DNA from 3 places in the Kitasatospora sp. NPDC059577 genome. Region 1 is predicted to be linked to each of the others. Evidence: riboswitches for the same ligand, from Rfam matches in the RefSeq annotation. Region 1 holds a riboswitch; each other region holds the start of a gene.
The links. A riboswitch is a leader RNA that binds a small molecule or an ion and turns the genes downstream of it on or off. The one in region 1 is predicted to bind S-adenosylmethionine.
Positions count from the first base shown of each region.

Region 2: another riboswitch for S-adenosylmethionine. It lies ahead of ACFV0O_RS34660 (IclR family transcriptional regulator); the one in region 1 lies ahead of ACFV0O_RS07850 (aminotransferase class V-fold PLP-dependent enzyme).
Region 3: another riboswitch for S-adenosylmethionine. It lies ahead of thrC (threonine synthase); the one in region 1 lies ahead of ACFV0O_RS07850 (aminotransferase class V-fold PLP-dependent enzyme).

Region 1 is NZ_JBHWBZ010000006.1:3,835-13,103, reverse strand. It holds gene ACFV0O_RS07870 (NYN domain-containing protein) at 1-979, opposite strand, end outside; gene ACFV0O_RS07865 (hypothetical protein) at 1,371-1,634, opposite strand; gene ACFV0O_RS07860 (rhomboid family intramembrane serine protease) at 1,836-2,618, shown strand; gene ACFV0O_RS07855 (Lrp/AsnC family transcriptional regulator) at 2,660-2,941, shown strand; gene ACFV0O_RS07850 (aminotransferase class V-fold PLP-dependent enzyme) at 2,955-4,343, opposite strand; SAM riboswitch class IV at 4,395-4,513, opposite strand; gene trpD (anthranilate phosphoribosyltransferase) at 4,649-5,725, opposite strand; gene ACFV0O_RS07840 (hypothetical protein) at 5,845-6,270, opposite strand; gene ACFV0O_RS07835 (heme-copper oxidase subunit III) at 6,666-7,286, shown strand; gene ACFV0O_RS07830 (c-type cytochrome) at 7,474-8,283, shown strand; gene ACFV0O_RS07825 (Rieske 2Fe-2S domain-containing protein) at 8,292-9,269, shown strand, end outside.
Region 2 is NZ_JBHWBZ010000065.1:24,776-34,044, forward strand. It holds gene ACFV0O_RS34645 (cobalamin B12-binding domain-containing protein) at 1-95, opposite strand, end outside; gene ACFV0O_RS34650 (helix-turn-helix domain-containing protein) at 410-1,708, opposite strand; gene ACFV0O_RS34655 (threonine/serine exporter family protein) at 2,169-3,422, shown strand; gene ACFV0O_RS34660 (IclR family transcriptional regulator) at 3,554-4,267, opposite strand; SAM riboswitch class I at 4,466-4,608, opposite strand; gene ACFV0O_RS34665 (hypothetical protein) at 4,779-5,270, shown strand; gene ACFV0O_RS34670 (transcriptional regulator) at 5,422-6,282, shown strand; gene ACFV0O_RS34675 (SDR family oxidoreductase) at 6,326-7,147, opposite strand; gene ACFV0O_RS34680 (aldo/keto reductase) at 7,327-8,310, opposite strand; gene ACFV0O_RS34685 (ArsR/SmtB family transcription factor) at 8,473-8,826, shown strand; gene ACFV0O_RS34690 (MFS transporter) at 8,987-9,269, shown strand, end outside.
Region 3 is NZ_JBHWBZ010000056.1:56,119-65,387, forward strand. It holds gene ACFV0O_RS32315 (hypothetical protein) at 1-469, shown strand, start outside; gene ACFV0O_RS32320 (hypothetical protein) at 466-822, opposite strand; gene groL (chaperonin GroEL) at 934-2,556, opposite strand; gene ACFV0O_RS32330 (cold-shock protein) at 2,941-3,144, opposite strand; gene ACFV0O_RS32335 (MoaD/ThiS family protein) at 3,685-3,963, opposite strand; gene thrC (threonine synthase) at 4,031-5,338, opposite strand; SAM riboswitch class I at 5,355-5,491, opposite strand; gene ACFV0O_RS32345 (glucosyl-3-phosphoglycerate synthase) at 5,663-6,670, shown strand; gene ACFV0O_RS32350 (trehalose-6-phosphate synthase) at 6,709-8,175, shown strand; gene otsB (trehalose-phosphatase) at 8,162-9,001, opposite strand; gene ACFV0O_RS32360 (DUF3263 domain-containing protein) at 9,056-9,269, opposite strand, start outside.

The DNA of each region.
Region 1 (9,269 bases):
GCGTCGGATAACCGGTCTTGGTCACGTTGTAGCCGTCCACCACCAGGTGCACCTGCGGGATCGCCAACAGCTGGTCCAGCAGCGCCGGGTCGTCCTCGGCCAGCCCCCGCCGGGCCACGTCGTGCGGCGAGGCCGCCCCCGGCACCACCGCCTCCACCAGGTCCGCCGGGCGGATCTGGGAGACCGGCAGCGCCAGCTCCCGCTGCAGCCCCTGGGCCGACTGCAACATCGTGTCCAGCAGCAGCCGCAGCCTCATGTCCTCGACGCTGCGCCCCTCGCGGGCGGACCGGCGGCCCTGCTCGGCGGCGGTCTCCAGCTCGGAGACCCGGTGCCTGAGCCGCCGCGCCTCGGTCTCGGCGGCGCTGCGCTCGGCCGCGCCCTGGGCCTTCAGGGCCTCCAGCTCCCCGGCCACCCGGCGCGTCTCCGCCTGCGCCCGACGGGTGTCGCTCTCCAGCGACCGCACCTTCTTGCGCAGCGACTCGGCCTCCCGCCGGACGCCCTCGGACTCCGCGCGCTGACGCTCCAGGTCCGCCCGCGCGGCGGCCCGCACCTCGGCCAGCTCCGCCTGCAGCTTCTCCACCAGCCGGGACGCCTCGGCGGCCGCGTCCTCGGCGCCGGCCCGCTCGGCCTCCTCGCCGACCTCGGCGACCAGCCGGCTCCAGCCCGCCGAACGCACCAGGTAGGCGGCGGCCGCGACGTCCATCGGATCGGCGGCGCCCGGGACGCTGCCCGACTCCAGCGCCCGCACCAGGTCCGGCTGCCCCAACCGCAGCCGTTCCGCTATCCGCACCCGGAAGGCCGGCTCCGCCTCCAGCGCGGCCGCCAGCGCCGTGGCTGCGTACTTGGCCCGCCGCGCCGGGGTGAACTTCACGTACTGACGCAGGCTCTGCGGGAGCTCACCCGGCGGCAGGCCGCCCAGCGCGTCCGAGGCCAACCCGACCACGCGACGGCGCACCCCCTCGGGCAGCGGCCGGTCCAGCTTCTCGACGGCGCGCTCCGCGGCGGGGCCGGAGAACCCGGGGAGTTCCGAGGGGGTCGGGGAGCCGGCCGCGTCGGAGGCACCGGACGAGGCGCCCTCCGCCGCGAAGCCCTCCGCACCGCCGTGCCCGGACCCGCCGACCCCTGGCTCACCGGCTGCGGGCACGGCGCTCTCCGCCGCTCCCGTCCCGGCGTCCGGCGTCTGCGCAGCGGGCCGAAGCCCCTGCGCTTCGCCGGGCTCCTTCGCTGCGTCCACCACGTCCTCGGCTCCGATCCTGTTTCCGGCTGGGTACGGCCGCGACTGCCCCCTGTCGTCACGCTCCGTGTGTCTTGTCTGTATTGTCCCGTGCGGCGGACGGGCGCGCCGCGCACCGCCCGCCGCTCCGCGGTGATCAGCCCTGCTCGGTCGGGGCCTCCGCGCCCTCGGCACCCGGACGGGCCACCAGCTCGACCTGGTCCACGGCGTTGCACCAGCGGCAGCGCACCGACTCGACGGTCTCGCTCAGCACCTCGGTCTCCTCGACCTCGGAGTCGCCGGCCAGGTCGAAGTGCAGGAACTCCGTCACCCGCGCGGTGCGGGTCACGTCGAAGCGGGTGAGGTTGCCGCACAGGGTGCAGCGCCAGCGCGTCTCGGCGGTCAGGGCGGGGACGGTCATCGGGGGTCCTCTCGGGTGGTCCCTGCGTGGGCTAGGCGCTCCCCCCGGAGCCCCGGCGTCGGCGGCGGGAGGCGGGAATGCCCGTGCCAAGCCTATTGCCTGGGGCAACCATCGCGACCACCGGTCAGCGGAATAGCGGGGCTAGTCCACCTGCCGTAAACCGCCGTGTCACCAGCGGCGCCCGGAGGGATGCTTGGCCGCATGGCGCTCGCGGCCCCCGACCACACCGCCGAGCGGGGAGACCGGCCGGAGGCGGCCGCCCCGGCGGTCACCTACGCCCTGATCGCGGTCAACACCCTGGTCTTCCTCCTCGGCCCGGCCGCCGGGCTGAATCCGCTGTACGGCACCGGCCAGACCCGGGTCTGCGCGGAGCAGCGGTACGAGCAGCGCTGGGGCGCGGTCCCGGCCGAACTCCTGACCGGACGATCGCTGACCACCGAACAGCTCGCCGAGGCCCCCGACCCGGTCCCCGGCTGCCCGGCCGCCCCGACGCCGGGCAAGCACCCGGCGCTGTCCGCCCTCACCGGCCTCTTCCTGCACGCCGGTTGGCTGCACCTGCTCGGCAACCTGCTCTTCCTCCACGTCTTCGGCCCCACCGTCGAACGGCGGCTGGGCCGCGCCCGGTACGCCGTCTTCTACCTGGCCGTCGGCAGCCTGGCCGCGTACGGCTTCGCGCTCGCCGAGGCGCACTCGCCGGATTCCACCCGGGTCCTCATCGGCGCCTCCGGCGCGATCTCCGGCGTCCTGGGCGCCTACCTGCGCTTCCACCCGCGCGCCCGGGTGACGACCCTCGTCCCGCTGCTGTTCTTCCTGCCGCTGCGCTTCCCGGCCTGGCTGGTGCTCGGCCTCTGGTTCGCCCTGCAGTGGTGGTCGGTGCACGCGGCGGGCCCGGGGGTGGCCTACCTGGTCCACGTGATCGGCTTCTCGGCCGGGTTCCTCTACGCCTGCACCGTGGTCCGCCACCCCCCGAGACGACCCGGCTGACGCCCGATACGCTGGCGGCACCCCACAAAGGAGCCGGAACAGTGATCACCGCCATCGTCCTGATCAAGACCAGTGTCGACCGCATCCCGGAGATCGCCGAGGCCATCGCCTCCATCGAGGGCGTCAGCGAGGTCTACTCGGTGACCGGTGGGTACGACCTGGTCGCGATGGTCCGGGTGCGCCGTCACGACGACCTGGCCGAGGTCATCCCGGGCCGGCTCAACAAGGTCCCGGGCGTGGCCCACACCGAGACCCAGATCGCCTTCCGCACCTACTCCCAGCACGACCTGGAAGCGGCCTTCGCCCTCGGCCTGGACGAGTAGCGGCGCCTCCGGCTCAGCCCTCGCGGCGGCCGCGGTCGACCTGCACCGTCGCGACGCAACGCCCGCCCTCGTTGCGGTAGTTCCACGCCGCGCCGTCCGTGACCAGCTCGCGGACGGCGGTCAGGAAGCGGTCGACGTGCTCGTCCGGAGTCCCGGCTCCGAAGCTGACCCGGATCGCGTTCAGGCTGCGCTCGCCCGGCAGCGAGGGCTCCGGCGCACCGCACTCGGAGACCGGACCGGGCGCGACGTCCTCGTCCCCGAGCAGGGTGCGCACCAGCGGGTGGGCGCAGAACAGGCCGTCGCGCACGCCGATGCCGTACTCGGCGGACAGCGCGGCCGAGAAGTGCGAGCTGTTCCAGTCCCGGACGACGAAGGACAGCACGCCCACCCGCGCCGAGCCGGCGCCGAACAGGTTCAGCACCCTGACCTCGGGGATCTCCGCCAGCCCGGCCGTCAGCCGGTCGACCAGCTGCCGCTCGCGGGCCTCCAGCGCGTCGAAGCCGGCCTCGCCCAGTGCCCGGCAGGCCGAGGCGATCGCGTAGGCGCCGATGACGTTCGGCGAACCGGCCTCGTGCCGGGCCGGGCCGGTGTGCCACTCCACGGCCACCGAGCCGTCCGTCTCCCGGGCCACCGTCCGGGTCGCGCCGCCGCCGGCCAGGTACGGCTCGGCCGCGTCCAGCCAGTCCGCCCGGCCGGCCAGCACCCCGGCGCCGAACGGCGCGTAGAGCTTGTGGCCGGAGAAGGCGATCCAGTCGACGTCCAGCTCGCGCACCGAGACCCGGTGGTGCGGGGCCAGCTGGGCGGCGTCCAGCACCACCCGGGCGCCGTGCCGGTGCGCGGTCCGGGTCAGTTCGGCGACCGGCCACAGCTCGCCGGTCACGTTGGAGGCGCCGGTGACGCAGAGCAGCTTCGGGCCTTCGGGCGCCTGGGCGAGGGCGGCGTCCAGAGCGGCCACCGCCCCGGCGCGCGAGCGCGGCGCGCGCAGGTAGGTGACGTCCAGTCCGGCGTGCGCCCAGGGCAGCAGCGAGGCGTGGTGCTCGGTCTCGAAGGCGAACACCCGGGTGCCGGCCGGAACCGCGGAGGCCAGCAGGTTGAGCGAGTCGGTGGTGGCCCGGGTGAAGACCACCTGGTCGCCCTCGCGCAGGTCGAGGAACCCCGCGACGGTGTGGCGGCTCTGCTCGAAGAGGTCGGTGGACAGCTGCGAGAGGTAGCCGGCCCCGCGGTGCACGCTGCCGTAGTACGGCGCGTAGGCGGCGACGTCGTCCCACACCCGCTGGAGCGCCGGGGCGCTGGCCGCGTAGTCGAGCGCCGCGTAGCCGACCTTCTCACCGCTGGCGAGCGGGACCTGGACGTCGGCGCCGAGGACGGCGAGGGGGGCGCAGGTTTCGGTGGCGAGGGACATGAGGATGCACTCCTTCGGGGTATGGGGACCCCGGGAGTGCTAGTCGTCGGGCGTCCGCGCTTGCCGCACGGACGGTGTGCCGTGGCGACCCGGTCCTCACCCAGGGCACCCCGCCACGGACGGAGGGTTGCCGGACAGCAAGCTGGGGCTTGACGCTGTCACTCATGACCTGCCGTCGACTCTAGGGTCGCGTCCAGCGGGCGGTCAAACGGGTATCCACCATCCGGACAGCGCACGCGCCCTCCCTCCTCCGCGGACGCCGGGAGCCCGCGCCGGCGCACCGGCACGGGCTCCCGACCACCGCTTCAGCTCCGGCTGGTGGCCTCCGACCAGCGCCGCAGCAGTTCCTGCGCCGCACCCGAGTCGATGGCCTCCGCGGCCCGCGCCATGCCCGCCGCGAGCTGCTCCGCCAGCGGCGCGTCGCCCAGGTCGAGCGCGACCAGCGCCGCCGCCGTGTTCAGCAGGACGGCGTCCCGCACCGGCCCGCGCTCCCCCGCCAGCAGCCGGCGCGCGACCTCGGCGTTGAACGCCGGGTCCCCGCCGCGCAGCGTCTCGATGCCGACCAGCTCGATGCCGACCTCGCGCGGGTCGAAGGAGGTCTCGGTGACCACTCCGTCGCGCACCACCCACACCCGCGAGGTGGTGGTGATGGTCAGCTCGTCCAGTCCGTCGTCGCCGCGGAAGACCAGCGCGGTCGAACCGCGCCGGGCGAGCACCCCGGCGATCAGCCCGGCGAGCCGGGTGTCGAAGCAGCCCACCGCGTGCGAGGTGACCTTGGCCGGGTTGGTCAGCGGGCCGAGGATGTTGAAGGCGGTCGGCACCCCGAGGTCGCGCCGGGCGGTGGCGGCGTGCCGCATCGAGGGGTGGAACTTCGCCGCGAAGCAGAAGGTGAGGCCGACCTCCTCGACCACCTCGGCGATCCGCCGGGCGGGGAGGTCCAGCGCCACGCCGAGCTTCTCCAGCACGTCCGAGGACCCGGTCGACGAGGAGGCGGCCCGGTTGCCGTGCTTGACCACCCTGGCGCCGGCCGCCGCCGCGACGATCGCCGACATCGTGGAGATGTTGACGGTCTTCGCGCGGTCGCCGCCGGTGCCGACGATGTCCACCGCGGGGCCGGGGACGTCCAGCGGCTCGGCGTGCGCGTACATCGCGTCCACCAGACCGCTGACCTCGTCGACCGTCTCGCCCTTGGCCCGCAGGGCGATCATGAAGCCGGCCACCTGGGCGGGGGACGCCTCGCCGCTCATGATCCGGTCCATCGCCCACGCGGTGGAGGAGCGGTCGAGGTCCTCCCCCTTCAACAGCGCCGACAGGAGGTCCGGCCAGGAGCGGACCACCTGCGCGGGGTCGCTACCGCCGTTCGCAGGGTTCACGTTCACCATGGCTGACTCCAGCTGTTGTCGGTTCCCCCGCTCCGGGGGACGTCCGTACGGATGGAGCCAGCCTATCGAGCGGCGGGGCGCCGATGGCCCCCTCTTCTCTACTACTGAGACGGGACCGCTCAACGAGCGGCCGGAGCCCGCTTCGCCAGCCGCGCCCGCAGCAGGGTGGCGACCGCCTCGGCCAGCGCCACCGGGTCCACCGGGTGGGAGATCGCGGCGTCGGCGCGGCTCCAGGCGGCGAGCCAGGAGTCCTGCGGCCGGCCGATCAGCACCAGCACCGGCGGGCAGCCGTAGATCTCGTCCTTCAACTGCCGCCCGAGCCCCAGCCCGCCGGCCGGGACGGCCTCGCCGTCCAGCACGCAGAGGTCCACGCCGCCCTTCTCCAGTGCCTTGAGCACCGCGGGGGTGGTCGCGCACTCCAGGTAGGACAGCTCGGGAAGATCCTCGGCGGGCCGGCGGCCGAGCGCCGTCAGCACCTGCTCGCGGGTGTTGCGGTCGTCGCTGTAGACGAGAACGGTGAGCGTCTCATCGGTCGTGTACGCCATGGGCCCTGCTCCCTCAAGTGTGATCCGGACCACGTTCGCCTGATCCGGATGCTACTCCCGATCACCCTCCGCCGAGTGCCCCTCGCGCACGTTCCTCCTCAAGCCGCCGCGCCCTGGGCTCACCCGCCCGGAGGACGGCGCGTCACCCTGACCCGCCCGGTCCACCCGTACGGCCGACCCGGGCCGCTCCCCCTACCTCCCGCGGCTGCTCCGACCGTGCAGCGACGCGCCGGGCAACGGGGTCGCAGGCCGCTCCGAGGAACCGTCAGAAAAGGGACACGCCGCTGCTCAGCCCCCATCCGGGCACCCCGCCGGCCCCCAAGCGGGCATACCGCACGCACCGGACACTCCGAGGGACACCCCCCGGCGTGAAGACGGAATAAGGGACCGACATAATGTCCGTCGTGGCGACAGCAACAGCAGTAGAAACCGGGCACGCGCACGGATCGGTCAACCGGCCGAACATGGTCAGCGTCGGAACGATCGTCTGGCTCAGTTCCGAGTTGATGTTCTTCGCGGCCCTCTTCGCGATGTACTTCACGCTCCGCTCCGTCAAGGGGGCCGAGTTCTGGACCGAGAAGGCCCACGCCCTCAACGTGGCGTTCTCCTCGGTCAACACCACCGTCCTGGTGCTCTCCTCGCTCACCTGCCAGCTCGGCGTGTTCGCCGCCGAACGCGGTGACGTGAAGAAGCTCCGCATGTGGTTCATCATCACGTTCATGATGGGCGCGGTCTTCATCGGCGGCCAGGTCTACGAGTACACCGAGCTGGTCAAGAAGGACGGCCTGTCGCTGTCCTCCGACCCGTACGGCACGGTGTTCTACCTGACCACCGGCTTCCACGGCCTGCACGTGACGGGTGGTCTGATCGCCTTCCTGCTGGTCCTGGGACGGACGTACGCAGCCAAGCGCTTCACGCACGAGCAGGCCACCGCCGCGATCGTCGTGTCGTACTACTGGCACTTCGTCGACGTCGTGTGGATCGGCCTGTTCGCGACCATCTACCTGATCAAGTAACCAGCTGATCAGGTCGCTGGCCACCGGCTGCGGCCCCCGCCCTCACCGGCGACGGGCCGCTTCTGCCGGTGCCGACGCTCCCACCGACCGACCGCGCGCGCAGCCCTAGACAGGCAGCCTCGTGCCGGCCAGACCGGCCGCCGGGTGCACCCACCAGTCGACCAGATCCTGACACCGGGGTTATTCCGTGAAAAAGCTCTCCGCACGACGGCGCCACCCATTGGCGGCGCTGGTCGTCCTACTTCTCGCCCTGGCGGCAACCGGGGGGCTGTACGCCGCGTTCGCTCCCGCCGACAAGGCGCAGGCCGACGTCGCCGCGCAGTCGCTCGCGATCGATGAGGGCAAGAAGCTCTTCGCCGTCGGTTGCTCCTCCTGCCACGGCCTGAACGGCCAGGGCGGCAGTGACGGTCCGAGCCTGGTCGGCGTCGGCTCCGCCGCTGTCGACTTCCAGGTCGGCACCGGCCGCATGCCGGCCCAGCAGCCCGGCGCCCAGGTCCCCCGCAAGAAGAACATCTACACGCAGGCCGAGATCGACCAGCTCGCCGCCTTCGTCGCCTCCCTCGGTCCCGGCCCGGTGACCCCGACGGAGGAGCAGTACACCTCGACCAACCCGGAGGACATCTCCAAGGGTGGCGAGCTGTTCCGCACCAACTGCGCCCAGTGCCACAACTTCGCCGGCCAGGGCGGTGCCCTGACCAAGGGCAAGTACGCCCCGTCGCTTGAGGGCGTGGACGCGAAGCACATCTACGAGGCCATGCAGACCGGCCCGCAGAACATGCCGTCGTTCCCGGACGGCACCATGCCCGAGGAGCAGAAGAAGCAGATCGTGGCCTTCGTCCGCCACACCACCAGCGAAGAGCCCAACCCCGGTGGTCTCACGCTCGGCAGCCTCGGTCCGGTGACCGAGGGCCTGTTCGGCTGGATCTTCGGTCTTGGCACGCTCATCGCGGTCGCGATCTGGGTCGCCGCCCACACCACCAAGGCCAAGAAGTCATGAGCCACGACATGTCAGAAGAGAACCTCCCGGAGTCGCACGGCTCCGCCGGCGAGGTCGCCGAGCACGGCAACCCCTTCGCCGACCCGGGCCTGCCGGCCCACGAGCCCCGCCGCACCGACATCGACGAGCGGGCCGCCCAGCGCGCCGAGCGCCAGGTCTCGCTGATGTTCGTGATCTCGATGCTCGCCACCGTCGGCTTCATCGCCTCGTACGTGACCATCGACCCGGACAAGATCGTCTACATCTTCCCGCTGGGTCACGTCAGCGCGCTGAACTTCGCGCTGGGCCTGACCCTCGGCGTCGCGCTCTTCATGATCGGCGCGGGCGCGGTCCACTGGGCCCGCACCCTGATGTCGGACGTCGAGCTGCCGGCCGAGCGTCACCCGATCGAGGCCGACGACGAGGTCCGCGCGGACGTCATCGAGCAGTTCAAGACCGGCGCCGCCGAGTCCGGCTTCGGCCGCCGCAAGATGATCCGCAACACCCTCATCGGTTCGATGGCGCTGGTCCCGCTCTCCGGCGTGGTCCTGCTCCGCGACCTCGGCCCGCTCCCGGAGAACAAGCTCCAGGAGACCGGCTGGAAGGAGGCGACGGAGGCCAAGCCGCTGGCTCTCATCAACATGAACACCATGCTGCCGATGAAGCCCGAGGACATCTCCGTCGGCTCGCTGACCTTCGCCATGCCGGAGGGCCTCTCCACGCACGACGAGGACTTCCAGCAGCAGATCGCCAAGGACGCCCTGATGCTGGTGCGCATCGCACCGGAGGACATCAAGGACGACAAGTCCAAGGACCTGGGCTTCGAGGGCATCCTCGCCTACTCCAAGATCTGCACCCACGTCGGCTGCCCGATCAGCCTGTACGAGCAGCAGACCCACCACGCGCTCTGCCCCTGCCACCAGTCGACCTTCGACCTGGCGGACGGCGCGCGCGTCATCTTCGGCCCGGCCGGCCACCCGCTGCCGCAGCTGAAGATCACCACTGAC
Region 2 (9,269 bases), on a different contig from region 1:
GGGACGCAGGCGCCCAGGTTCGTCACCCGGTGGCCCATCTCCTCCAGCAGGAGTTGCAGGAACACCAGGTTCCAGGTGTGCGAGTCCGAGGCCATCGTCGTCACGACGACGTCCAGCCCGCCGGGTTCGGCATTTCCGTGCTGCACAACTCAGCCCTCATCGGTAGAGATCGTCGATGGATTTCCGCCGACGCCCGGGCCGGCGGACCGGGGATTCCGGCGCGTGTTCCGCGGCGGCCCGGCCCACGGAGAACGTTAGGAACGATCGGGCCGGGCAAGCGGCAGCTCCTGCGGCACAATGCGGCAGAATCGACGGCCCGCCGGGGCCTGCCGTCGGCTCACGGCGCCGCGCCACCGCCCCCACGCCCACGCCCCCACGTCCACGCCCGGGCGTCCGTCGGCCCGCGCCGTCAGCCCGCGACGGCGAGCAGCGGCACGTCCCCGGCCGGGGCCAGCCGGAGCCCCGGCTCCTCCCGGACGAGGCGCCGGCACAGGTTGAGCACCGTGAACCGCACGCCGTCCCGGGCGGGCACGCTGCGGATCAGCCCGCGCGACAGCAACTCGTGCACCGTCGCCAGGCAGGTCTGCAGCGCCCAGCCGGTGCGGACCACCGCGTCCTCCCCGGACCAGTCCCCCGGTTCGTCCACGAGGACCTCCAGCAGCTGCCGCTGACGGTCCGTCAGCCGTCGGATCGCCGGCTCCACCTCGTCACGGACGTCGCCGCGCGCGCCGAACACCAGCGGCGGTGCGGCCAGGGTGAACGGGACGGCCGCCAGCCGGGCGACCAGCTGGCCGGTGGACTGCACCAGCGCCCAGCCCGCCGCGCGCTCCAAGGCGCCCGGCAGGCCGTCCAGGTGGCGGCAGAGCTCGGCGACGGCGGGTGCCTCGGAGCGCTCCAGGGTGTAGCCGGGGCGCAGCCGGCTCAGGTGCGAGAGCAGCAGCCGGACGGCTCCGACCTGCGCCAACGCCTCCGGTTCGGCGTCGAGTTCGGGGGCCGGGACGGGCAGCGGAGCGAGCGGGATGACTTGGCCGCCGGGCAGCGGCCGGGCCTCCCGGGCGGTGATCAGCACCCGCAGCCCGGGGCAGTGCTGGAACAGGGCGTCCAGCTGTCCGGCGTCCACCCCGTTGTCGGCGCCGTCCAGCACCAGCAGGGTTGGCCGGTCGCCGATGTCCCGGGCGAGGCCGTCCGGCAGGCCGCGCCAGGGGTGCGGGCCGCCGCCGCAGTCCACCCAGCGCACCGACCAGCGGGCGGCCAGGTGCACCCGGCGGGCGACCTCCAGGGCGAGCCGGGTCTTGCCCACCCCGCCGAGGCCGACCAGCGAGACCAGCCGGTCCCCGTGCACGGCGAAGGCGTCGACCAGGACCTCGGTCTCCATCTCGCGGCCGACGATCGCCCCGCGCGCCACCGGCGGCGCGGCCGGTGCCGGCACCGTCGCCGGTTCGTCGGCGAGCGGGTGCCGGCGGGCGGCCTCCTCGAAGTCCGTGCGGCTGCGGCCCTCCAGCCGCAGCGCGTCCGCCAGCAGCCGGACGGTCTCGTTGCGGGGCCGGCGCACCCGGCCGCTCTCCATGTCCCGGATGGCCCGCACGCTCAGGGTGGCGTGATCGGCCAGGCACTGCTGGGTCAGCCCGATCCGCTCGCGCCGTACCCGCAGCTGCTCGCCGAAGCCCGCCGCCGTCCTCACCGCTTGCACCGACTGCCCGCTGTCCATGCCTCGTCTGCCCTTCCGTGGTTCGGACTCTCGCTGGAGGTCCGGTCCGGCGGCCGCAGCACTGGGTGCCCGCGCGGCCCGTGGTCCGGCCGTACTGGCCCCGGTGGTCAGGCTGTGGCCTCCGAACCGGTTCCCTCCGGTTCCCGATGCTCCAGGCTCGGCGTCTACGTCCGATCAACGGCCGATCACCGGCCCCACCCGCGACCTTCACGCGGGCCTCACATCACGTTCGGCGGACCGCCGGAAGTACCGCCGGTACCGCCCGTGAGCGGGTCCGACCGACCAGCGGCCCGGCCGGGGACGCCCGAGGCGGGGCGACGGCAGCGGGTACGGGCGGCCGGGCACGGGCGGGGCGGCAGCAGGGCGGGGCCGGGGTTCGGCGACAGGGACCGACCCGGCGGGAACCGATCAGACCGGGGCACACGCGGACCGAAGCGGGCGGGATGGGACGATACCTGCCATGTCCACCAAGTCTCCATCGGTCCGGGGCGACGGCGCCCCGCCCGACCCGCTCTGCCGCCTGCTGCTCGACCTCGGCGAGGCCCTGCTGGGCGGCGGCCTTCCCGTCCACGAGGTCGAGGAGGAACTCCGCGGCCTGGGGCGGGCGTCGGGCGCTCCGGAGGTGCGGGTCGCGGCCCTGACCAACGGGCTGTTCGTCGCCCTGGGCCCCGACGAGGGCGCCAGGTTCCAGCCGGTGGGCGCCGCCCTGCGGTTCGAGCAGACGGCGGACGTCCTCCACCTGGTGCACCGGCTGCGCGCCGGTGAGCTCGACGGGCCGCGGGCCCTGGCCGAACTGGACCGGATCCGGCGGGCGCCGGCCCACTGGCCCACCTGGGTGGCGGACCTCGGGGCGCTGCCGGTCGGGGTGGGCGTCTGCCTCTTCCTGCAGCCGGCGGCGGCGAACGTGCTGGCGGCCGGGCTCGGCTCGCTGATCGTGGTGGGGCTGACCGTGCTCGCCCGGCGGATGCCGTACCTGCGGCCGCTGCTGCCCGTCACCGCCGGGTTCCTGGTCTCCCTGCTGGTCCTGACGCTCGCGCGGGCCTCGCTGCTGGACGGCCCGCTGCGGACGATCGTGGCCACGCTGGCGATCCTGCTGCCGGGCGGGCTGCTGGTCACCGGACTGTCGGAGATCGCCGCGGGTGCGGCCAGTGCGGGTTCGGCCCGGCTGGTGTCCGGCGCGGTGCAGCTGACGCTGTTCCTCGCGGGGCTGGTCGCGGCCGCGACCGCGACCGGCATGCCGGCCTCGGCGCTGGCCAACGTCCAGGTGGCGAAGCCGAGTTGGTGGGTGATCGGGCTGGGGCTGGCGATCGCGGTGGCCGGGCTGGTGGTCAACGTCCACACCCCGCCCTCGGCCGTCCCGTGGATCGTCGTGGTGATCGCGGTGAGCGCCACCGTCCAGGTGACGGTGGGGATGGCGCACGGCGCGGCGATCGGCGGCCTGGCCGGGGCGGTCTCCGCCGCGTGCGCGGCCACCCTGGTGCACTGGCTGCCGGGCGGTCCGCTCTGGCAGGTGCTCTACCTCCCGGCGTTCTGGATCGTGGTGCCGGGCTCCTTCGGCCTGCTGAACACCGCCCAGATCGAGGTCGGCAACGGGGCGCAGGCCGTGCTGGCGGCCGTGTCGGCGCTGTTCGGGGTGTCGATCGGCACCCTGATCGGCTCGGTCATCGGCCGCATCCCCCGCCCCTCCCTCGCCGTGCTGCAACCCCGGGGCTGAAACGGGGCCGAACCGGGGCCGCGCCCGGGCCCCGGACCGCGGCCCGACCGGGCCGAACCGGCCGAAGCGGGGCGCGGCGCGGCCCGGTTCGGCCGGGCGTGACCGGCGCGAAAAGGGGCCGGGAGCCCCGGTCAGGCATGGCACAGGGCCTCGGTGAGGCGGTCGGCCGCCTCGACGACGGCCCGGGAGAGCTGCGCACCCGGGTGCCGGGTGAGCCGTTCGATCGGGCCGGACACGGAGACGGCGGCCACGACCCGGTTGGACGGTCCGCGGACGGGCGCGGAGACGGAGGCGACGCCGAGTTCGCGCTCGCCGATGGACTGCGCCCAGCCGCGGCGCCGTACGCCGCTGAGCGCGGTGGCGGTGAACCGGGCACCCTGCAGGCCGCGGTGGAGCCGCTCGGGTTCCTCCCAGGCGAGCAGGACCTGTGCGGCGGAGCCGACCTTCATGGGGAAGGTGATGCCCACCGGAACGGTGTCGCGCAGGCCGGAGAGGCGTTCGGCGGCGGCCACGCAGATCCGGATCTCGCCCTGCCGGCGGTAGAGCTGGGCGCTCTCGCCGGTGATGTCCCGCAGGTGGGTGAGGACCGAGCCGGCGGCGGCCAGCAGGCGGTCCTCCCCCGCCGCGGACGACAGCTCGCCGAGCCGGGGGCCGAGGACGAACCGGCCCTGCATGTCCCTGGTGACCAGGCGGTGGTGTTCGAGTGCCACGGCCAGCCGGTGGGCGGTGGGCCGCGCCAGTCCGGTGGCGGCGACGAGTCCGGCCAGGGTGGTGGGACCGGCCTCCAGGGTGCCGAGGATCGAGGTGATCTTGTCGAGCACGCCGACACCGCTCGCGTTCTGCATGGATGGGTACTCCGTCTCAGATCCCGTGAGCGGCGGGCGGGCCGTGCTCACGGAGGCTCCCCGCGGGGAGCGGGGGGGTGGTCAGCGAGGACGGGCCGGAGAAGTCGGCCGATTGCCTGCGCCGGGCACGAGACGGGTACGCGAAAGGGCCGGGGCGGGAAGCGCCCGGGCGAAGGACAGCACAGAGAGCACCGTGTCTCCTCATCTTTCCCGCGCCACAGTGGCGGCAGGCCGGAGTTGGCACTGATCCCGGACGGCACGGCGCGTACTTCGGACGCCGGGTCGACCGGGGAGCTGCCGGGGCTTCGTAGGGCCGGTCCCTCCACCCCTCTGGATGATTCGCCAGGAACCATACAAGATTCCCCGGGCCGCTCGCCAAACCTCCCCCCACCGCGCACGGGAGACGGGCACGCCGCACCGCCGGGCGCCGCCCGCCGTGGCGCGCACCCGCCCCCCGGCCGGTGCCGGCCATCGGCCGCCGATATCTATCGGATCTGCTACGGTCGTATTCATGAAGAACGATCCCGGCTCTCCGGCCACCCCGACCGAGCTCCGGATGCCGCTGGACACCAAGCTGGTCGTCTGGGCCTTCTGCGGTGCGGCCGGAGCCGGTCTCGGCTTCGCCGTCCCCTGGCTCCTCGGGTTCGCCGCCCGGCACCCGATCCCGTACGCGGACACCGTGCGGTTCCTCGGCTCCTTCGACTCCCCGGCGATGGTCGTCGGACGGCCGGTACTGCTGGCCGTCGCCGGCCTGGTCGCCGGGCTCCTCCTCACGTACCACAGCGCCACGCTGCGCATCTCGGACGAGGACATCACGATCACCGAGGGCGACGACACCCGCGTCATCACCCGTGACCAGGTCGGCGGGGTCTTCCGCCACGGCGGCAAGGTGCGGATCGAGTCGCCGGTCGGGCGCGTCCTCTTCGACGACGACGTCGAGGGCGGCAAGGCCGCGATCGCCTCCGCCTTCCGGCGCCACGGCTACCCCTGGGAGGGCGCCTGACCCCGCGTCGGCGGGGGCGCCGGGCCGGTCGGACCGGCCGCCGCACCCGGGGCGGCCGCCCCGCCCGCGGTCCGCGGGAGCGCCCGCCCCGGTGTGGCACAGTGGCCGCACGCCCCGCCCGGGGACGCGCCGTCACGAACCGAGGACTCCCGTGCCCGAATACAAGCCCGCGCCGCGCACGGTCGTCGAAGCCTGCTTCGACCCCCGGGGCACCGCCTCGCTCGACTACGTCTACGACGTCGCCGCGGCGGCCGGCCTCGCGGACCAGCCGGTGCGGCTCGCCGTCCGCCGGCTGGAGGCGGCGGGCGTGCTGCGCCAGGAAGGGCGGGGCCGCAAGGGCCGCCTCCACCTGACCGACGCGGGCCGGCTGCGCACCGACGCGGATGCCCGGTTCGTCGCCCTCGCCTACGCGCAGGACACCGGACTCGCCCCCTGGGACGGACTCTGGCGCCTCTACGCCTTCTCCGTCCCCGAGCAGCGCCGGGCCGAACGCGACGCGCTCCGCACCGCGCTGACCCGGCTCGGCGGCGTCCCGCTCGCGCCCGGGACCTACGTCAGCCCGCACGACCTCGTACGGGAACTGACCGACGAGACCTCGCGGTCCACCGTCGACACCTACCTCATCACCGCGGAGGCCACCCGCCTCACCGGCCCGGGATTCTCCGACCCGGCCACCACCGCGGAACGCCTGTGGCCCGCGGCCGACACCCTCGCCGCGTACGGCCCGCTCGCCGACGCCCTCGGACACCCCGTCGAGGACGCCCCCGCCGGCGGCCCGACCGGCACCCCGCACGGCTCCACCGGACTCGTCGCCACCGCACTGCGCCTGGCCGACGCGTTCGGCCACGCGCTGGAGCACGACCCGCTCCTCCCCCCGGAGTTGCGGCCCTCCCCCTGGCCGCCCGCCCGCCTGCGGCACGCCTTCCAGGAGCGGTGGACCGCGATCCGCGAGCAGGCACCGGACCTCTCGCTCTTCCGCGCCTTCGACCCGCCCGCGGCCGAGCGGGGCTAGGGTCCACGTCCGCTCCGGCGGCGCCCGACGCCCGCGGTCGGCGTCACCCGTCCAACAGGCCCCGGACGGCGGCGAGTTCCTCCGCACCCGCGTGCACGGCGGCCGCGATGGAGTCCAGGCTCCCGGCGCCGACCGGGATGCGCACCGGCAGCGGGGTGTCGGCGGCGACGATCCGCAGGACGTCCCGGGCGAAGTCCTCGGGTCGGCTGACCGTCGGCAACTGCGCCATCCCGCGCAGCTGTTCGCGCATCGGCTCGGTGGCGTCCCGGTAGAGCGCGGAGCGGTCGGCGGCATCGGTGAGCGAGGTGCCGTAGCGGGTGGCGTAGCCGGCGGGCTCCAGGGCGGCGACCCGGATGCCGAACGGCGCGGCCTCGGCGGCCAGGGCCTGCGTCATGCCTTCCAGCGCGTGCTTGCCGGTGACGTACGCGGCCAGGCCGGGGAAGGACATCCGGCCGGCCAGCGAGGAGACGTTGAGGACGTGCCCGCTGCCCTGGGCGCGCAGCACCGGCAGCACGAGCCGGGCCAGCCGCCAGGGGCCGACCACCAGGGTCTCCAGCTGGTCGCGCAGTTCCTCGTCGCCGACCTCCTCCACGGTGCCGAACACGCCGTTGCCGGCGTTGTTGACCAGGACGTCCAGGCCGCCGAGCCGGTCCACCGCGGCGGCGACGGCGTTGCGGCACTGCTCGGCGTCCCGTACGTCCAGTGCCAGCGGCAGGATCCGCCCGCCGTGGCGCCGTCGCAGGTCCTCCAGGGCGGCGGGCTTGCGGGCGGTGGCCACCACCTCGTCCCCCGCCTCGGCCGCCGCGGCGGCCAGGGCCTGCCCCAGTCCGGACGAACAGCCCGTCACCAGCCAGCGCCGTGCCATGGGGTGCCTCCTCCGCGGATCCGGAATCGTCCGCGCCACGGTGCCAGAGCGGGGGGCGGCTGCCCAGGCACGCGGACGGCCTCCGCAGGGCGCACGGACGCGGGGGGGGGGGGGGGGGCGCCCACCCCCCCCCCCCCGCCCCCGGGATCACGGCCGTCCGGGCACCGCCCGCCCCGCCGTCACCAGCGGTCGTGCACCTGCGGCCGGATCCGGCGGTCGTACAGCTCCCGCACCGCCGCCAGGGTGGCCGGCGGCAGCGGCGCGAGGCCGGCGGCGGCCGCGTTGGCCCGCGCCTGCGCCACGTTGCGGGCGCCGGGGATCACCGTCGTCACGCCCGGCTGCTGGACGATCCAGCGCAGCGCCGTCTGGGCGGCGGTGGCGCCCTCCGGCGCGAGCGCGGCGAACTCGGCGGCCGCCTCGACGCCGGTGGCGAAGTCCACCCCGGAGAAGGTCTCGCCCTGGTCGAAGGCCTCGCCGTGGCGGTTGTAGGTGCGGTGGTCGTCCGCCGGGAAGACGGTGCGTTCGCTGTAGCGGCCCGAGAGCAGCCCCGAGGCCAGCGGCACCCGGGCCAGGATCCCCACGCCGGCCGCCTCGGCGGCGGGCAGCACCCGCTCCAGCGGCTTGAGCCGGAACGCGTTGAGGATGATCTGCACGCTCGCCACGCCCGGGCGCGCGATCGCGGTCAGCGCCTCCGCGCAGGTCTCCACGCTCACCCCGTACGCGGCGATCCGCTCCTCCGCGACCAGGGTGTCCAGCGCGTCGAAGACCTCGTCCGAGGAGTAGACGGGCGTCGGCGGGCAGTGCAGCTGCACCAGGTCGAGCCGCTCCACGCCCAGGTTGGACCGTGAACGGTCCGCCCAGGCACGGAAGTTCGCGAGGTGGTAGTGCTCGGGCCGCTGCTCGACCCGGCGGCCGAACTTGGTGGCGACGAAGACCTCGGCGTCCGGGCGGTCCTTCAGGAAGCGGCCGATCAGCCGCTCGCTGCGCCCGTCGCCGTAGACGTCGGCGGTGTCGAAGAGCGTGACGCCCGACTCCACGGAGGCCTCCAGCACGGCCAGGGCGTCCTCCTCACGGACGTCCCCCCAGTCCGCGCCGAGCTGCCAGGTTCCGAGTCCGACGATCGAGACGGGCCGGCCGGTGCGGCCGAGTACGCGCTGTTCCATGGGACGAGCCTCTCACGTCGATCGCCGCGGCGGCCGGTCCGCGCGTGCGCCCCGCCGCCGTCCGGGACCCGGGCGAGCGGCGCCGCCGGACGGGAGCGGCCCCGGCGGCTCCACGGGCGGATGTGCGCGCAGGTGCGCACGGGAACGCCCTACGATGGGCGGATGAGCACCGGCACCGATCGAGCAGATGCGCATCGCTCGCAGCAGCGGGCCGAGGAGCGCCTGGACGTCGCCGCGTCCGTGCTGACCCTGCTGGCCGACCGGACCCGGCTCGCCCTGCTGGAGCGACTCGGCCGCGGCGAGGCGGACGTCACCACGCTGACCGGGGCCACCGGCGCCGCCCGGCCGTCCGTCAGCCAGCACCTGGCCAAGCTCCGGCTGGCCGGCCTCGTCGCCACCCGCAAGGAGGGCCGGCGCGTGGTCTACTCGCTGCGCCACGGCCACCTGCGCCGGCTCGTCGACGAGGCGCTGAACGTCGCCGACCACCAGATCGGCCACCTGCCGCCGCACGACTGACCCGCGTCGGCGGGGCGCACGCGCCGGCAGGCACACGCCCGGGCGGCGCACGCGCCGACCGCACCGCACGGCCGGGGCCGAGTTTCGACGAATAGGTGCACAGGTACGCACTTGTTTTTATGATGGGCTGACCACCCCACGGCCCACCGGGACGACGCCCATGCTCTCCGTGCTGCGCAACCGCACCTACCGCCACCTCTTCACCGCGCAGGCCGTGGCCCTGGTCGGCACCGGCCTGGCCACCGTGGCGCTGTCCCTGCTGGCCTACCGGATCGCCGGCAACGACGCCTCCGCCGTCCTCGGCACCGCGCTGGCGATCAAGATGGTCGCCTACGTCGCCGTGGCCCCGGTCGCCGGCGCGCTCGCCGGCCGGCTGCCCCGGCGGACCCTGATGGTCGCGATGGACCTCACCCGGGCCTGCGTCGCGCTCGCCCTGCCGTTCG
Region 3 (9,269 bases), on a different contig from region 1:
CGACCTCGCCGGGCACGCCTGCGACCCGGACACCGTCCGCCTCGCAGCCTGGTTCCACGACGCCGTCTACCGCCCCGACCGCACCGAGAACGAGGAGCGCAGCGCCGCCCTGGCCGTCCGCGCGCTCACCGCCGCCGGCCTGCCCGCCGCCCGGGTCGCCGAGGTCGAGCGGCTGGTCCTGCTCACCGTCGGCCACGACCCGGCCCCCGGCGACCGCGACGGCGAGGTGCTCTGCGACGCGGACCTCGCCGTCCTCGGCGGCACCCCCGAGGCGTACGCGGCGTACGCGGCCGCCGTCCGGGAGGAGTACGGCTTCGTCCCGGAGCCGGACTTCCGCGCCGGCCGCGCCGCCGTCCTGCGCGGGCTCCTGGCCCTGCCCGCGCTCTACCGCACCCCCGCCGCCCACGAGCGCTTCACGGACGCCGCCCGCGCCAACCTGACGGCCGAACTCCAGCGGCTGGAGGACTAGGGCAGCTTCCCGACCGGCGCCACCACCGCGCCCTGCTTGCCGCACACCCAGTGCGGATCGGGCCCCAGCTCCGGCTCCACGCCCAGCGCGTGCGGGTCCCCGTCGGCCGCGCACTCGCTGCACAGCGGCCAGCGCCCGTACGCCTCCAGCAGCGCGTCCTGGACGTCCTGGGCGACCAGTCCGAGCACGTACTCGGTGCCGTCCGGCCACTGCTCCAGCCACCAGCGGCGGTGCGTCACGGCCTGCTCCACCAGCGAGACGACGGCGGCGTCCGCCACGTCCCGCGCGGTGAGGTCGGCCAGGATCAGTGCCCGCGCGTTGTGCAGGGCGGTCTCGATGTCGTCAGCAGCCATCCGTCCATTCTCCGTCGACCCGTCGCAACGCCGAAACGCCGCGTGGGCGGCCCCCCGAAGGGAACCGCCCACGCGGACGAGGTACCACCGATCCGATCGGAACGATCAGGATCAGAAGTCCATGTCACCGCCCGGCATGCCGCCGCCGGCGGCCGCAGCGGCCTTCTCCGGCTTGTCGGCGATGACGGCCTCGGTGGTGAGGAACAGCGCCGCGATGGAGGCGGCGTTCTGCAGCGCGGAGCGGGTGACCTTGGCCGGGTCGATGATGCCCACGGCGACCAGGTCGACGTACTCGTTGGTGGCGGCGTTCAGGCCGTGACCGGCGGGGAGGTTGCGAACCTTCTCCACCACGACGCCACCCTCCAGGCCGGCGTTGGTCGCGATCTGCTTGATCGGCGCCTCCAGCGCGACCTTGACGATGTTGGCACCGGTGGCCTCGTCGCCCTCCAGCTCCAGCTTGTCGAAGGCGACACCGGCCTGCAGCAGGGCGACGCCACCACCGGCGACGATGCCCTCCTCGACGGCGGCCTTGGCGTTGCGGACGGCGTCCTCGATGCGGTGCTTGCGCTCCTTGAGCTCCACCTCGGTGGCCGCGCCGGCCTTGATGACGGCCACGCCGCCGGCCAGCTTGGCGAGGCGCTCCTGGAGCTTCTCGCGGTCGTAGTCCGAGTCGCTGTTCTCGATCTCGGCGCGGATCTGGTTCACGCGGCCGGCGACCTGGTCGCTCTCGCCGCCACCGTCGACGATGGTGGTCTCGTCCTTGGTGATGACCACCTTGCGGGCGGTGCCCAGCAGGTCGATGCCGGCGTTCTCCAGCTTGAGGCCGACCTCCTCGGAGATGACCGTGCCACCGGTGAGGATGGCGATGTCGCCGAGCATGGCCTTGCGGCGGTCGCCGAAGCCCGGGGCCTTGACGGCGACGGACTTGAAGGTGCCGCGGATCTTGTTCACGACCAGGGTCGACAGGGCCTCGCCCTCGACGTCCTCGGCGATGATGACGAGCGGCTTGCCGCTCTGCATGACCTTCTCCAGCAGCGGCAGGAGGTCCTTGACCGAGCCGATCTTGGAGTTGGCGATGAGGATGTAGGGGTCCTCGAAGGTCGCCTCCATCCGCTCCAGGTCGGTGGCGAAGTAGGCCGAGATGTAGCCCTTGTCGAAGCGCATGCCCTCGGTGAGCTCAAGCTCCAGACCGAAGGTGTTGCTCTCCTCGACGGTGATGACGCCTTCCTTGCCGACCTTGTCCATGGCCTCGGCGATGAGCTCGCCGATCTGGGTGTCAGCGGCGGAGATGGAGGCGGTGGAGGCGATCTGCTCCTTGGTCTCCACGTCCTTGGCCTGGGCCAGCAGCTGGTCCGAGACGGCGGCGACGGCCTTCTCGATGCCGCGCTTCAGGGCCATCGGGTTGGCGCCGGCGGCGACGTTGCGCAGACCCTCGCGAACCAGGGCCTGGGCGAGCACGGTGGCGGTGGTGGTGCCGTCACCCGCGACGTCGTCCGTCTTCTTGGCGACCTCCTTGACGAGCTCCGCGCCGATCTTCTCGTACGGGTCCTCGAGCTCGATCTCCTTGGCGATGGAGACACCGTCGTTGGTGATCGTGGGGGCGCCCCACTTCTTCTCCAGCACGACGTTGCGGCCCTTGGGGCCGAGCGTGACCTTCACCGCGTCGGCGAGCTGGTTCATGCCACGCTCAAGGCCGCGGCGAGCTTCCTCATCAAAGGCGATGATCTTGGCCATCAGAAGTGGTCCTCCGGGACACGGTCGACTGCTCGGACCAAGGGGTGCCCGCGACGGACGGCCCTGGTGTGCGGGGGTCTTTTCCCCTACCGCTCCCGGGGGCCTCACCGACCCGGTCCGCTGTCACTCTCACGCTGTGAGTGCTAACGCCAATGATTAGCACTCCGGGTGGTCGAGTGCAAGCCCCGCCGCCGACCCGCGAGCCGCCGCGGAGCCCGCCCCGGGGCCGTCCGGGAACGGCCGGAAACGCCGGGAACACGCCGGGAACACGCCGGGAACACCCGGGAACGCCGACGGGCCCGCACGACGCGTGTCGTGCGGGCCCGTCGAGAAGCGAGTGGTCACCAGCCCTGGGCCGGGCCGAGCTCCTGGAGTCGGAAGGGGTCAGACCGCCGCGCGAACCATGTCCGCCTGCGGGCCCTTCTGTCCCTGGGAAATCTCGAACTCGACCCGCTGGCCCTCCTCGAGGGTGCGGTAGCCGTCCATCTGGATCGCGCTGTAGTGGACGAAGACGTCCGCACCACCGTCGACCGCGATGAAGCCGTAGCCCTTCTCCGCGTTGAACCACTTGACGGTGCCCTGAGCCATTCCGAACTCCCCTAGTGCTGTGCTGGCCCTTCACGTGCCCGCAGGTCGCGGGCCCGGGTTGGTTTGAAGGCCGGCCCGGGGAACCCCCCCTGGGCGCAGCCGTGCACGCCGCAGCCCTCCGCGCGGGGCGCCGAACGGCGTCCGGTGAGCGGGTGACTGCGTCGACCGCCGCTGAATGTATCCGGACCGACGCCCTCTGCAACAGGGTCAACCGCCGGTAATTCCACTGCCCGATCAAGGGACAGGACGGGCCGAATCGGAAAAATATCGGCATTTCACGCCGGACATAGCGGACGAATTACCCAAATCCCCGCGGTAATTCTGACATCGGCCTGACATGATTGCCGGGCCGGTCTCACCGGCCGGACGCGCCCGGGCGGAACGGCGCGGGCGGTCGAGAGGGAACCCCTGTTCCCAACCGAGCGACACTCTACTCCGACTCGACTCGGAAAGATTCCAGCCGGAATGCAACCGGCCACCCGTGCGCACGGAGAACGGAATTCCGTACGCACGGGTGGCCGAATGGCGGGGATTCGCGGCTCAGCAGCCGCCGGCCACCGCCGGAATGATCGAGACGCCGGCGCCGTCCTTGATCTCGGTCGCCAGGCCCTCGGCGAAGCGCACGTCGTCGTCGTTCACGTAGACGTTGACGAAGCGGCGCAGCTTGCCGGTGTCGTCCAGCAGGCGGGCGGCGATGCCCGCGTGGTTCTTCTCCAGGTCGGCGATGACCTCGGCCAGGGTCGCGCCCTGGGCGGTCACCTCGGCGGCGCCGCCGGTGTAGGTGCGCAGGATGGTGGGGATGCGGACGTTGGCGCTCATGGCTCTCCTAGCGGGGTGGGGCCTTGCGGGGCGGGCCCCCGGGTGGCGGGGCCGGGACGGGGGAGGTTCAGGCGGACACGAGGCCGGCGGCGCGGAAGGAGTCCAGCGTCGGGCGGATGACGGCGGTCATCCCGGCGTCGGAGACGGCGTCCAGGGTCTTCAGGCCGTCGCCGGTGTTGATCGCGACGGTCTCCTTGGCCGGATCCAGCTGCCCGGTCTCGACCAGCTTCTTCAGCACGCCGACGGTCACCCCGCCCGCGGTCTCGGCGAAGATGCCCTCCGTCCGCGCCAGCAGCCGGATCGCCGCCACGACCTCGGCGTCCGTGACGTCCTCGACCGCGCCGCCCGTGCGGCGGGCGATGTCCAGCACGTACGGGCCGTCGGCCGGGTTGCCGATCGCCAGCGACTTGGCGATGGTGTCCGGCTTGACCGGCCGAATCACGTCCCGGCCGGCCTTGAAGGCCGCCGACACCGGCGAGCAGCCCTCCGCCTGGGCGCCGAAGACCCGGTACGGCCGGTCCTCGACCAGTCCGAGCTTGATCAGCTCCTGCAGCCCCTTGTCGATCTTCGTCAACTGCGAGCCCGAGGCGATCGGGATCACGATCTGCTCCGGCAGCCGCCAGCCGAGCTGCTCGCAGATCTCGTACGCCAGCGTCTTGGAACCCTCGCCGTAGTACGGCCGCAGGTTGACGTTGACGAAGCCCCAGCCCTCCCCCGCCGGGTCGCCGATCAGCTCCGAGCAGAAGCGGTTCACGTCGTCGTAGTTGCCCTCGATGCCGATCAGCTCGCCGCCGTACACCCCGGCCATGACGACCTTGCCCTGCTCCAGGTCGTGCGGGATGAACACGCAGGACCGGAACCCCGCCCGGGCGGCCGCCGCGCCCACCGCGCCGGCCAGGTTGCCGGTGGAGGAGCAGGACAGCGTGGTGTAGCCGAACGCCCGCGCCGCCTCGATGGCGCACGCCACCACGCGGTCCTTGAACGAGTGCGTCGGGTTCCCGGAGTCGTCCTTGATGTGCAGCTGGGCGGTGAAGCCGAGCTCCCGGCCCAGGTTGTCCGCCTTCACCAGCGGGGTCCAGCCCGGGTTCAGGTTCGGCTTGGACGCCACGTCGGCCGGCACCGGCAGCAGCGGCGCGTAGCGCCAGACGGACGTCGGACCGGCCTCGATCCGCTTGCGCAGCTCCTCCGCGCCCTCGCTGCCGAACTCGTAGGCGATCTCCAGCGGGCCGAAGCACTCCAGGCACGCGAAGCTGGGACCGAGCGGGAAGCGGGTGCCACACTCGCGACAGGACAGCGCGGCGGCCGGGCCGAGGTCCACGGGTCGGGGTCCCCCCGGCCGAAGGCTGGGGGAGGGTGCGACAGTGTCGATAGCCATGATGGCGAGGCCTCTCTCCTCATCTTCCCCGTAGCGCGGTCGCGCCACAGGCCGGAATTGGCACCTGTCCCGCCGGGGCCTGTATGACGACAGCCGCGCGAGAAGGTTGCCGGGACGTCAACGGGCCGTTCCCTCAGTCCCTCTGGATGAGCTTGTGAAATTGTGGTGGCGCTCAGCGGTGACCCCGGCGTGCAAAGGTCCGACCGCTGTACGAAGACTGTATCCGAAGGCGTCAATCCTGAACGGGACCGTCCGCCACGCGAGATGACCCGTCCCACCCGACCCGCCGAGGAGACTTCCGTGCCCGCCGAACCGACTCCCGCACTGCTCCCGCAGGCGGCGTCCTGGCTGCGCCGCCGCTCCTGGAGCGCCGCCGACCGGCCGGTCCGCACCCTCCTCGCGGCCAAGGAGCGCACCGGGCGCACGGTCAGCGTGGTCCTCCCCGCCCTGGACGAGGAGGCCACCGTCGGCGACATCGTCCGCACCGTCCGCCGCGAACTGATGGAACGCCTCCCGCTCGTCGACGAACTCGTCGTGGTCGACTCCGGCTCCGTCGACGCCACCGCCGCCGTCGCCGCCGAGGCCGGCGCCCGGGTGGAGCACCGCGACGCCATCCTGCCCCGGCTGCCCGCCGCCCCCGGCAAGGGCGAGGTGCTCTGGCGCTCGCTGCTGGTCACCCGCGGCGACATCGTCTGCTTCGTGGACGCCGACCTGCGCGAGTTCGACCCGGCCTTCGTCTCCGGCATCGTCGGCCCCCTGCTGACCGACGAGTCCATCCACCTGGTCAAGGCCATGTACGACCGCCCGCTGGAGACGGAGTCCGGCGCCGTCGTCCCGGCCGGCGGCGGCCGCGTCACCGAACTCGTCGCCCGCCCCCTCCTCAACCTCCACTGGCCGGAGCTCGCCGGGTTCGTCCAGCCCCTCGGCGGCGAGTACGCGGCCCGCCGCTCACTGCTCGAACGGCTGCCCTTCCCGACCGGGTACGGCGTCGAACTCGGCCTGCTGGTAGACGCGTTGGAACTGGTCGGCCTGGACGCCCTGGCCCAGGTGGACGTCGGCGTCCGGCACCACCGCCACCAGGACGGCCAGGCCCTCGGCCGGATGGCCGCCACCATCTACCGCACCGCCCTCGAACGCCTCGACCGCGCCCACCGGCTCAAGGCCTCCGCCGACCTGGTCCACCCCCAGCTCACCCAGTTCACCCGCGACCCGGACCCCCGCCCCCGGACCCCGGCCGGGGACACCCCCATCTTCACCCCCCGCACCTACGAGATCACCGCCCTGGAACGCCCCCCGATGCACACCGTCCCCGAATACGCCACCCGGCACTGAGGGGTTTGCCACGCCGGAGCCCCGGCAACATCCCAACCATGGGCGATCTCACGACCGAACGTTCGAGTGCGACCGGCACCGCCCCCGTCCTGGTGGCCTCCAACCGGGGACCGGTGTCCTTCAGCACCGCCGACGACGGCACGCTGACCCTGCGGCGCGGCGGCGGGGGGCTGGTGTCCGGCCTCTCCGCGATCGACGACCCGAACGCCGTCTGGGTCTGCGCGGCCCTCAACGCCGCGGACCGCAGAGCCGCCGCGCAGGCCCCCGACGGCCGCCTCGACCTGGCCGGCCACGACGTCGGCGGGCAGGCCGTCCGGATGCTGGACATCGACCCCGAGACCTTCGCCCGCGCCTACAACGGCGTCGCCAACTCCACCCTCTGGTTCGTCCACCACCTGCTCTACGCGACCCCCACCGCGCCCGCCTTCGACGCCGGGTTCCGCACCGAGTGGGCTGCCTACCGGGCCTACAACGCGGCCTTCGCCGAGGCGCTGGCTGCCGAAGCCGCCCCGGACGCCGCGGTGCTCGTGCAGGACTACCACCTCTCCCTGGCCCCGGCCCTGCTCCGCGCCGCCCGTCCCGACCTGCGGATCGGCCACTTCTCGCACACCCCGTGGGCCCCGCCCGAGTACTACCGGATGCTGCCCGACGACGTCGGCCGTGACGTCCTCACCGGCATCCTGGGCGCCGACCGGGCCGGTTTCCTCACCGAACGCTGGGCCCGCGCCTTCGCCGCCTGCTGCGAGGACCTGCTCGGCGCCGCCGTCGACCACGAGGCGCTCACCGTCACCCACGACGGCCGCACCACCCGCCTGGGCGTGCACGCCCTCGGTGCCGACGCCGACTTCCTGCGCGAACGCTCCCGCCGGCCCGACGTGGACGAGCGCCTCGCCATCCTGCGCGAGGCCGTCGGCGACCGCCGCACCATCGTCCGGGTCGACCGCACCGAGCTGAGCAAGAACATCGTCCGCGGCCTCCAGGCCTACCGGCACCTGCTCCGCACCCGCCCCGAGTGGCACGACCGGGTGGTCCACATCGCGTTCGCCTACCCGTCCCGGACCGACCTGGCCGAGTACCGGGACTACACGGCGGCCGTCCGGCGCCTCGCGGGGGAGATCGACGCCGAGTTCGCCACCCCCACCTGGAAGCCGCTGATCCTGCACGTCGACGACGACTTCCCGCGTTCCCTGGCCGCCTACCGCCTGGCCGACGTGGCCCTGGTCAATCCCATCCGGGACGGCATGAACCTGGTGGCCAAGGAGGTCCCCGTGGTCTCCGACCGCGGCTGCGCCCTGGTCCTCTCCCGGGAGGCCGGCGCCTACGCGGAACTCGCCGACGACGCCCTGACGGTCAACCCGTACGACGTCATCGCCACCGCCGACGCACTGCACACCGCCCTCACCATGCCCGAGGCGGAACGCGCCGACCGGACCAAGCGCCTCGCGGCGGCGGCCACCGCGCTCCCCCCGCAGCAGTGGTTCCTCGACCAGCTCAACGCGCTGTGAGCGCCTGACCCAGCGATTCCAGCAGTTCCACCACGCCGGCCGGGCCCGGGACCACCAGGTCCGCCCGGTCGGCGAGTTCGCGCACCGGTGCGTCCCCCACCGCCGCGCTGCACACCAGCAGCCCGGCCATCCCCTCGCCCCGCAGCTTCTCCACCGCCGCGAAGGCCGCCACGTCCCCCAGGTCGTCCCCCGCGTACAGCACCGATCCGGCGGCCCGTTCCCGGAGGAAGCCGGTCAGCGCCGCCCCCTTGTCCACGCCCGGCGGCCGCAGTTCCAGCACCAGCCGGCCGGGTTCCACCACCAGTCCGTGCTCGGCCGCCAGCGCCCCGACCGGCGCCCGCAGCAGTTCCAGCGCCTCCTCGGGCGCCGCCGTCCGCCGGGTGTGCACGGCGACCGAACGGCCCTTGTCCTCCAGGCCGGTGCCCTCGGGCGCCCCGGACCGCGCCAGCACCCCGGGCAACGCCTCCCGCGCACCCGCCACCCCGGGGTGCACCTGAGGCGCCGTCAGCTCACCGTCCTCCCACCGCTCGGCGCCGTAGTGTCCCAGCACCACGACCCCGGGCACCCCGGCCAGTCCCCCGTACTCCACGGCCAGCGCCGCAGGCCGTCCCGTCACCACCACCACGGCCCGCACCTCGGATGCCAGCACCCGCAGCGCGCCGGCCACCCCGGGGTGCGCGCGGGCCAGGCTCGGGTCGGCCACGATCGGTGCCAGGGTCCCGTCGAAGTCCAGGCCGATCACGGTGTCCCGGGGCGCCCGCAGGATCGCCCGCACCCCGTCCCGCCCGGCCTCGGTCCCCGGCACCCACGTCTCTTCGAATCCCATACCGAGGCCCTTACCCCCGGTCCCGGCACGGAACGCCCGCGTCGAACGCCCGCGTCAGCGGGCCTCCCGCCGGGCGGCCCGCACCCGCCGCAGGCGGTTCACCAGCACCGGGGCGTGCGCCAGCGCCTCCTCCCGGTCCAGCAGCGCGTTCAGCAGCTGGTAGTACCGGGTCGAGGAAAGCCCCAGCTCCTCCCTGATCGCCCGCTCCTTGGCCCCCGCCGTCCGCCACTGCCGCCCCTCCAGCGCCAGCACCGCCCGATCCCGCTCG